One region of the Telluria sp. LT1R51-2 genome, then DNA from elsewhere that is predicted to be linked to it. Evidence: riboswitches for the same ligand, from Rfam matches in the RefSeq annotation. Region 1 holds a riboswitch; each other region holds the start of a gene.

Region 1 (3,274 bases):
ACGATCTACCTCACCGGCGCCTTCCACGAAGACGGCTTCGCCGACACCTGCGATGGCCTGGGCGGCGGCATGACGAAAGAACGCGCGCTCGAGATCATGAAGGATTCACGCGTCGGTGCGTATGGTGCGATCGGCATCGTCTGCATGCTGGGCGCGAAGCTGGCCGCACTCGCCACGCTGCCACCCTTGACTGCTGTCGGCGCCCTGCTGCTGGCGCACCCGCTTTCGCGCCTGGCCGCCACATCCCTGATCTGGCAGATGGAATACGCCCGCGCCGAAGGCAAGGCCAAGCCGCTGGCCGTGCGCATGAGCAGCGCCGAATTCGGGATTGCAACGCTCACGGTGCTCGTGCCAGCAATCGTGCTGCTGGCCGTTGGCCTGCTCGACCTGGCCGCGATTGGCGCCGCGCTGTTTTCGGCCTTGCTGGCCACGCGCTGGCTGGCCCATAAATTCACGCGCCGGCTGCAGGGCTACACGGGCGACTGCCTTGGCGCCGTGCAGCAGTTGGCCGAAGTGGCCATCTACATCGCGGTGCTGGCCACGCTCGGCCGCGGCGCGCTGGCCTGATGCGCCTGTACCTCGTACGCCACCCGAAACCGGCCGTGCCGGCAGGGTACTGCTATGGCCGCACCGACCTGCCGGCGCAGGACACTGAGACTGCGCGCGTGCTGGCGGCGCTGCATCATCAGAACCTGCCCGGCGCCATGCCGGTCTGCGCCAGCCCGTTGCAACGCAGCGCCGTGCTGGCGCAGCAGCTGTCAAGCGCACCCACGTTCGACGCACGCCTGGCCGAGATGGACTTTGGCGCGTGGGAGCTGCGCCACTGGGATGACATCACGCGGGACGAGATCGATGCCTGGAACGCCGACCTGCTTCACTACCGCCCGGGCGGCGGCGAAAACGTCATGCAGGTCGCCGTGCGCGTGGCCGAGTTTCGCGCCGACATCCAGCGCGCAGGGCACGCCGAGGCACTCGTCATCTGCCACGCCGGCACCATGCGCCTGCTGCACGCCATGTCCGGCGGCGGTACATTGGAGGATGCTGCGCTGCGTGCGGCATCGACACCACACCAGATCGGCTATGGCGAAGTCATGGTGCTGGAAATATGACAATGCCCGGTTCAACCACCTTATAATGAGCGCGTTTTGGTGCTCGCACCTGCGTTCGCAGGTGCAGTTAAACGGGAAACACGAAGCCCTTCACACGGCCAACGCGTGCTGCCCCCGCAACGGTAAGCAAGTGCTGCAGCCTCTCATCGGATCCTGCGGCAAACCGCCCCCTCATACCACTGTGCTTTTCTGAGCATGGGAAGGTCGGACGGCCATACTTGTCAGCCCGGATACCGGCCAAAAGGTGGATACGCGCACAGCGCGATCCTTTGAATCCAGCCCACGGGGACGTCGGCGGGATGCCTTTGATAAGAACCACTCATGAATTTTCCAGTAAGCCGGCAAGCGGCCGCTGTGTCGCTCGCACTCGCCCTCATCTCGTCCACCGCCATCGCCGAAGTCGCTGACACCGTCGTCGTCACCGCCACCCGCACGCCGCAACCCGCTGCGGACCTGATCGCCGACACCACCGTCATCAACGCCGAAGAGATCGCGCGCTCGGGCGCCGGCTCGGTGGCCGACATCCTGCAGCGCCAGCGTGGCATCGAGATCACCCGCAACGGCCCGGCCGGCACCGCCACCAGCGTCTACGTGCGCGGCGCGAACGCCAACCAGATCGTCGTGCTGCTCGACGGCGTGCGCATCGCCTCGGGCACGACCGGCACCGCCAGCTGGAATGCCATCCCGCTGGGCGCCATCGACCGCATCGAAATCGTCTACGGTCCACTGAGCACGCTGTACGGCGCCGATGCCATCGGCGGCGTGATCCAGATCTTCACGCGCAAGGGCGAAGGCGCACCTGTCGTCACCGCTTCGGTCGGCGCGGGCAGCAACGCGACGCTGCAGGGCGACGCAGGCATCTTCGGCAGCAGCGGTGGCCCGAATGCCATCAACTATGCCTTCGGCGCCGGCTACGAAGAGTCGGATGGCTTCTCGTCCACGCGGCCCGGTGCGTCGGGCTACAACGCGGACGAAGACGGCTACCGCCGCCGCAACGCCAATGGTCGTGTGTCGATGGCGCTCGCGCCGGGTCACGAGATCGGCGCCCAGTTCCTGGCCAGTCGCACGTACAGCCAGTACGACGCCAGTGGTTCCGGCAGCTACGATGTGCACAGCGACACGGACCTGAACACCGCCGCCGTCTACATGAACAACCAGATCCTGCCGAACTGGCGCAGCACCATGCAGTACGCGCGTTCGGAAGACAAGTCGGGCAGCTTCAGCAACGCCACGGCCAGCGGCGCCAGCCAGGTCGACACCAAGCAGAACGAATTCTCGTGGCAGAACAACGTCGCCATTGGCCAGGACACGCTGCAGCTGCTGTTCAACCACCGCAAGGAAGAAGTGGCGTCGATGCGCAAGACACGCATCACCAATTCATATGCAGCGGCGTATTCGGCCAAGCGCGCCAATCACCTGTTCGATGTCAGCGCGCGCCAGGACCGCTCGGTCTACGGCAGCCAGAACACCGGCGCTGCAGGCTACGGCTACGAATTCGGCAACGGCCTGCGCGCCACCGCCAGCATCGGCACGAGCTTCCGCGCCCCGACGTTCAACGAGTTGTACTTCCCGAACTACGGCCTGGAGACGAACAAGCCGGAAAAAGGCCGCAACCGTGAAGTGGGCCTGCGCTACGACGGCAATGGCTACAAGCTCGACGCCACGTACTTCCACAACCGCCTGACCGACATGATCGTATCAAGCACGCCCTGCCCGGATGGTATAAACCGCAGCTGCGCCTACAACGTCAACGAAGCAACGCTCGAAGGCTTCTCGCTGGCCGGCAGCACGCGCCTGATGGACGTGAACCTGCGCGCCAGCCTCGATTGGCAGGATCCGCGTGACGACACCACCGGCCGCCAGCTGGCGCGCCGCGCGAAGAAGCACGCCAACTTCGCGGCCGACTACGTGATGGGCCAGTTAAAGAGCGGCGCCGAGCTGACCGTGTCGGGTGACCGTTTCGACAACGCGCCCAATACCAGCCGCCTGGGTGGCTACGGCTTGCTGAACCTGTACACCACGTACCAGTTCACGCCCGACTGGTCCTTGCTGCTGCGCGTGAATAACGTCGCGGACAAGAACTACGAAGTGGCGCGCAACTACGGCACCAGCGGCCGCACCTGGTTCGCGTCGCTGCGCTACGGCATCCGTTAAGCTGGCATTTT
Region 2 (3,274 bases), on a different contig from region 1:
GCACCAGCAGCTTGCCGCTGTCGACCATCACCTTGCCGGGCGCCGGGCCCCAGCCGCGCATGCCTTCGATGCCGTAGCCGATCAGGCGGCGATACAGTGGTGCGAGCGCCTTGCACGGACTGGGTTTACTGTCATCGAGACAGGCGCGGTAGCCGTCTTCGAGCGCATGCAGGTCGCGTGTGGCCTGGACGCGCTGCGGATGGTCGACACCTTCGACCAGGTGCAGCAATTCCTTGATGATCGTCTCGGCCTGCTTGCGGCCCGGCGCGCGCTCGCCCTGCGCTTCGGCGACCAGCACGTCGGCATGCAGGCGGCCCAGCATGCCGTCCTTCATCTCGCCTTGCACGCGCGGTGCAAGCGTCGCGAACCAGCGCGCGTAGTCGGCCGCGCTGACGCTATTGACGGTGGCGCTCATCTCGCGCAGCGCGGCGCGGTCTTCGGGCAGGTTCACGCCGTGCGCCATGATCATGTCGAGCAGCGCTTCGGGCGTGGCCGGCAGATCGCCGACCGTGTAGCCGGCGGCTTTCAGCGCATGCAGCATGTCGAACAGTGACGCCGGCACATTCAGGTTGTCGGCGCCGATATTCTGGCGGCCCGGCGGGTGGTTGTAATAGACCATCGCGACACGCTTGTCGGCATTGCGCTTGGCACGCAGCGCCAGCCAGCGGCTCACGCGCGCCGTCATGCGATCGACTTCGGCCGGCAGCAGCACCGGCGGGCGGTTCTCGATGCCGGTCAGGCGATCGCGCTGCGACTGGCCCAGCGCCGCCACCACCATCGGCTGGCCGATGCCCTGCAGCTCGGGCAGCGCGACGCGGTACTGGACCGAGTCCGGCGGCAGGCCGTCGGGCGAGAGCTGCCATTGCATGGCGGTGCGGTCCGACAGGCGGATCGCCTTGAACACGGGAATATCGAGGCGCTTGAAGGCTTCGCTGACGACTTCGCGGCCTTCGGCGGCGCCGACGACGAAGTCCTGCAGCACCACCAGCGCCGCGGGCTTCGCTGGCGCGATCAGCTCGGGCAGGCGCACCAGCGCTTCGCGCGAGGCGCCGCCCCAGCGTGTGAGCAGCTGCACGCAGGCCTGGCCCTGTTCTTCGATACGACGGCACAGCGCAGCCGGCACCATCCCATCCATGTTCGCCAGGTCGAGCACGACGACGGTCGGGCGGTCGTTCAGACCCAGCTTGGCGGCGTTGCCCCAGGCCGCGGCATCCTGCAGCTCGTTCTGGCCGACGCGCAGGCGCAGTGTCGGCTCGGGCAGCGGCGCGCCCAGGGCTGTCGATGGATGCAGCAGGTTGGCGATGAGGGCGGTGGTGTTGTCCACGCCGCCCGCTTGCCAGACGCGCCGCGCCGCGAGCCAGTGGCGGGCGGCGGGATTGGCCTCTGCCGCCTGCAGCGCGGCAGGCGCCGGGGCTTCGGCTGCGAGTTCGCGCAGCAGCTCGGGCGCGAAACCGGCCAGGCTGCCGTGCGCCGCGCGCGTCATCAGGTTCAGGCTTGCTTCGCCATTGAAGGCCAGCACCGCGGTGCCTGGTTTTGCGTGACGCGCCAGCGCATCCTTCATGCGGCGCGCCGGATCGCCGAACAGGGACACTGCCAGCACCGTGTCGGCGCCGGCGATCCACTGGCCCACCTCGCGTTCGCTGGCGGCCATCAACTGGGCCGGCGTGCGTAACTGAATCCGGTCGCGCGGGTGGCTGGCCAGGTGGCGGTGGGCAGCCTCGATCGCGCCCGGCGCGGCGCGCTCGGTGACCACGGCGAACATGGTGGCGGCGTGGCTGTGGGCGCAGGCGAGCAGGGACGCGAGCAAAAGCACCAGCGCAGTACAGGCGCGGGCAAGCGAAGCAGTGTTCATGTGAACGTCGACCTTTCAGCTGCGCGCCATCAGCGCGCATGACAACGGGCAGACGTCTTCCTTCCACGCTGGACGCAACAAGCCATGCGCACGCGTACGTGCGAACGCCTGCGCGAGCGCATTGGCAACACAGAAGGAACGACGAACTACCAACCGGCACGCCCACACCCCGGGACGTACGCAATGCATCGTGAAGGCCGGTCTTCTGGCTTGCCGTCATCCTTCCCGGGTCCTGCCTTCCCGTGCACGGGGCACAGTGGCGTTCGACGAGGGTCGTCAGGCATACAGCAGCGGGGGCTGCGCCGGACTGGCGTGCGATGGATTCGCACACGTCACCGGCTTCCCGTTTCACCTTCCTGCAGACGAGCAGGACGGCACCATTCACTTGATTGGGCGCGATTCTACAGCCAGGGTGCGCCACTGTCACCGCATTCTTTGGCCTCTAGGGAAGCACTGATTAATTCATGGAGGCGGACTTGGCACGGAAAATAGCCACCTTGCGGCGTTGCAAATTCTCGCAATAGCTCGCTATTGCTGCGATTTGCGCCTTGCATGGCGGCTTTTTCCGCAGCCAATTCCATCCCCCAGAATAAATCAGTGCTTCCCTAGCCTAGAATGGCGGTATCGTCCGGCCAGGCCGGCACCCACTCCTTCTTCGCGACCGTTCACATGATCACACGACAAGACTGCCTGGCCCTCGACGCGGCCGATCCGCTGGCTCCCCAGCGCAATGCCTTTGCGCTGCCGGACGGCGTGATTTACCTCGACGGCAATTCGCTCGGCGCCCGCCCCCGCGCGGCCCTGCAACGCGCGCAGGACGTGATCGCCGCCGAATGGGGCAATGACCTGATCCGCAGCTGGAACACGGCCGGCTGGTACGACCTGCCGCAGCGCCTGGGCACCCTGATCGCGCCGCTGATCGGCGCTGCGGTCGATGAAGTGGTGGTCACCGACTCGACCTCGGTGAACCTGTTCAAGGCGCTGGCTGCGTCACTGAAAATGCAGGCCGACGCGCCGGCGCACGCCGCCCGCCGCATCATCCTCACCGAGCGCGACAACTTCCCGAGCGATATCTACATGGCCGAAGGCCTGATCGGCTGGCTCGAACGCGGCTACGAGCTGCGCCTGCTCGACAGCTGGGCCGACCTGCCGGCCGCCCTCGAAGGCGATGCCGGCGCACAGGTGGCGGTCGTGATGCTCACGCACGTGAACTACCGGACCGGGCGCATGCTCGACATGAAGACGATCACGGCGCAGATCCACGCCGCCGGCGCGATGGCGATCTGGGACCTGGCCCATTCGGCTGGCGCAGTGGAAGTCGACCTGAATGGCGCGCAGGCCGACTTCGCGGTGGGCTGCACCTATAAATTCCTCAACGGCGGGCCGGGCGCGCCCGCGTTCATCTGGGTGCCGCAGCGCCAC
Region 3 (3,274 bases), on a different contig from region 1:
ATGTCAACAGTGTTGCAACGGCTCAACGTCGTGCAGAAGAGAAACGCCGGCTGTGGCGGGTTCGCGACGCCAGGGCGCGCCACCAGCGTAAAATAGCACCTTGAACGAAAGATAAAGAAAGCAACAGCATGTCGATACAATGGTTCCCGGGCCACATGAACGCGGCCAAGAAGGAAGCGGCCGAGCAGATGGAGAACATCGATCTGGTGATCGAAGTCCTCGATGCACGCCTGCCCGAGGCGAGCTGCAACCCACTGGTGGACCAGCTGCGCAAATTCCGCCAGCGTCCCAGCCTCAAGATCCTGAACAAGATCGACCTGGCCGATCCGGTCGCCACCGCCGCCTGGAAAGCCTATTACGATGCGCAGGATGGCGTCACGGCCTACCCGATGACGACCAAGAAACCGGCCGACGTCGCCCGCATCCCCGATCTGGCCCTGTCGCTGGCGCCGCACCGCGGCGTGCCGACCAAACCGCTGCGCATCATGATCATGGGCATTCCCAACGTCGGCAAGTCGACGTTGATGAATGCGCTGCTGAAAAAACGCGTGGCCAAGGTGGGCGACGAGCCAGCCGTGACCAAGGTCCAGCAGCGCCTGTACCTGAACAAGAACGTGGTGCTGGTCGACACGCCCGGCATGCTGTGGCCAAAGATCGCCATGGCCACCGATGGCCTGATGCTGGCAGCGAGCCACGCCATCGGTACCAATGCGCTGGTCGAAGAAGAAGTGGCGGAATACCTGGGTGAGCTGCTGCTGCAGCGCTACCCGCACCTGCTCACCGCGCGCTATGGCCTGAAGACCGAGGGCATGGATGGTGTGGGCGTGATCGAAGGCGTCGCGATGCGCAGGGGCTTCCGCGTGCGCGGCGGCGAGTACGACTACGAAAAGGCCGCGCACTCGCTGCTGCAGGATTACCGCCAGGGCGCCTTGGGCCGCATCAGCCTGGAAACGCCGGATTCGCGCGCGACCAGCCTGGCGCTGCACGCGGCTGAAGTGGCCGAGAAAGCCCGCCTGGCCGCCGAGAAGCTGGCCGCCAAGCTCGAAGAGCAGTCGCGCGGCAAGCGGGGCAGCTGACCTGCCAGGGCGCGTGCCGACACGGTATAATCGCGCCGTTTTGGTGCTCTCGTGCGCATTCCGGCGCGCGAAGTTAAACGGGAAACACGACAGGCCTGCGCCACGAGCCGGCCTGGAAGTGTGCTGCCCCCGCAACGGTCGACAAGCGCCGCGTTCGCACATCCTGCGCCGTGGCAGACAATCTCGATAACCACTTTCCGCACGACAGGAAGGTGAGGGCGTCCCGCTTGCCAGCCCGGATACCGGCCAGGACAGGTGGAAGCGCCACGCGCTTCCTTCGACGCCGGGCTGCGGGGACGCAGCAGGGCGCCCTTTACCGAGACCACATTCATCATGACTTTTGCAGCTCCTGCGCGCCGCGCGCCCCTCGTTGTGGCGTGCGCCTTCGCCGTGTCCACCTTTGCCACCATCGCCACCGCACAAGAAACGCTGGCGCCGGTCGTCGTCACCGCCGCCCGTTTCCCGGCCACCGCCACGCCGATCGGCGCCACCGTGATCACGGCGGACCAGATCCGCACCTCCGGCGTGGCCGACGTGAATGCGGCGATCCGCAAGATCGGCGGCGTCTTCGGTCGCCAAAGCCTGGACGGCTCGCCCGACTTCAGCCTGGACCTGCGGGGTTTTGGCACCAACAGCGCGCAGAACGTGGTAGTGATGGTCGACGGCGTGCGCCTGAATGAAAACGAGCTGGCCAATACTGTGCTGTCGAGTATTTCGATCGATACGGTCGAGCGCATCGAGATCACGCGCGGCGGCAGCAGCGTGCTGTACGGCGACGGCGCCACGGCAGGCGTGATCCAGATCTTCACCCGCCGTCCATCGGGCAGCGGTACGCGCGGTTCGCTGTTTGCCGAGGCCGGGCGCTTCGATGCCCGCGACCTGCGCGCCTCGATCGCGCACGGCGCCGGCCCCTGGTCGTTCGACGCCGCCGTGACCGATCGCCGCACCGACAACTACCGCGACAACAACCGGTACGAGCAGACGAGCTTCAGCGGCGGCGTGCAATATGCGTATGGCGCGAACGGCCGTGCCGGCCTGCGCTTCGAGAGCTCGCGTTCGGACGCGCGTTTTCCGGGTTCGCTGACGGACGCGCAATTCCAGTCGATCCCGACCCAGAGCAACACGCCGGACGACTTCGGCTCGCTCGACACCGACCGTGTCAGCGCCTTCGTCGAACACCGCATCGGCGCCATCGAACTGGCGGCCGAGCTGTCGCACCGCGAGCGCGATGTCGGTTCGACGTATGTGTTCTCGGGCTTCCCATCGGCCTCGCGCTACCAGGCCGATCAGACCCAGTTCTCGCCACGTCTGCGCCACACCGCCATGCTCGGCGACAAGCGCAACGAATTTGTCACCGGGATCGACCTGACCCGCTGGGACCGCCAGGTGACGTCGAGCTTCTCGGCCGGCGACGCCAAACAGGAGTCCAAGGCGATCTACGTGCGTGACGAGCTGACCTGGAACGCGCCGCACAATGCGCGCCTGGCCGTCGGCGCGCGCCATGAACGTTTCGACAAGGACTACGCCGACCCGCTCGCCTTTGTCGAGCCGGAAGACACCGAGCAGTCGGTCAACGCGTTCACCGTCGAAGGCAGCTTCGACGTCGCGCGCGAAGTAACCGTGTTCGCCAAGGCCGGCCGCAGCTACCGCATCGCCAACATCGATGAAAACTCATTCCGCTCTAGCCCTGGCGTGCTGGCCCCGCAAACCTCGCGCGACCTGGAACTGGGCGTCGCCTTTGGCAACGATGCGCGCAAGGCCACGGCGCGCGTGTTCCGTCACCGCCTGACGAACGAAATCTTCTTCGATCCGACGCTGGCCGGCGGCTTTGGCATCAACACCAATCTCGACCCGACCCGACGCCAGGGTGTAGAGGTTGAAGGCAACGCGCTGTTGGCGAACAACCTGCGGCTGACGGGCGCCTGGCAGTACGTGCAATCCGAGTTCCGTGATGGCCCGAATGCCGGCCGCGAGATGGTGCTGGTGCCGAAACACGTCGTGACGACGCGCCTGGCCTGGACGCCAGGCAATGGCCAGACCGCCGATGTCGGCGCGCAGTGGGTGGCCAGCCAGCGTTTTGGCGACGACTTTGCCAACAGCTGTGACGCACGCGTGCCGTCGTACACCACGGTCGACGCCCGTTATGCGCGCCGCTTTGGCCCATGGGAAGCGTCGGTATCGGGCCTGAACCTGCTCGA

Evidence for each region. Region 1 has a riboswitch for cobalamin ahead of AC56LH_RS22540 (TonB-dependent receptor domain-containing protein). Riboswitches for the same ligand answer to the same signal wherever they lie in the genome.
Region 2: it holds a riboswitch for cobalamin, as region 1 does, so the genes downstream of both, AC56LH_RS22105 (cobaltochelatase subunit CobN) here and AC56LH_RS22540 (TonB-dependent receptor domain-containing protein) in region 1, are expected to answer to the same signal.
Region 3: it holds a riboswitch for cobalamin, as region 1 does, so the genes downstream of both, AC56LH_RS03580 (TonB-dependent receptor) here and AC56LH_RS22540 (TonB-dependent receptor domain-containing protein) in region 1, are expected to answer to the same signal.

The regions. Positions count from the first base shown of each region.
Region 1 covers NZ_JCASIM010000003.1:8,823-12,096, reverse strand. The annotation lists gene AC56LH_RS22550 (adenosylcobinamide-GDP ribazoletransferase) at 1-567, shown strand, start outside; gene AC56LH_RS22545 (histidine phosphatase family protein) at 567-1,109, shown strand; cobalamin riboswitch at 1,130-1,365, shown strand; gene AC56LH_RS22540 (TonB-dependent receptor domain-containing protein) at 1,431-3,263, shown strand.
Region 2 covers NZ_JCASIM010000002.1:874,300-877,573, reverse strand. The annotation lists gene AC56LH_RS22105 (cobaltochelatase subunit CobN) at 1-1,852, opposite strand, end outside; cobalamin riboswitch at 2,031-2,249, opposite strand; gene kynU (kynureninase) at 2,522-3,274, shown strand, end outside.
Region 3 covers NZ_JCASIM010000001.1:806,301-809,574, forward strand. The annotation lists gene ylqF (ribosome biogenesis GTPase YlqF) at 129-1,076, shown strand; cobalamin riboswitch at 1,101-1,341, shown strand; gene AC56LH_RS03580 (TonB-dependent receptor) at 1,410-3,274, shown strand, end outside.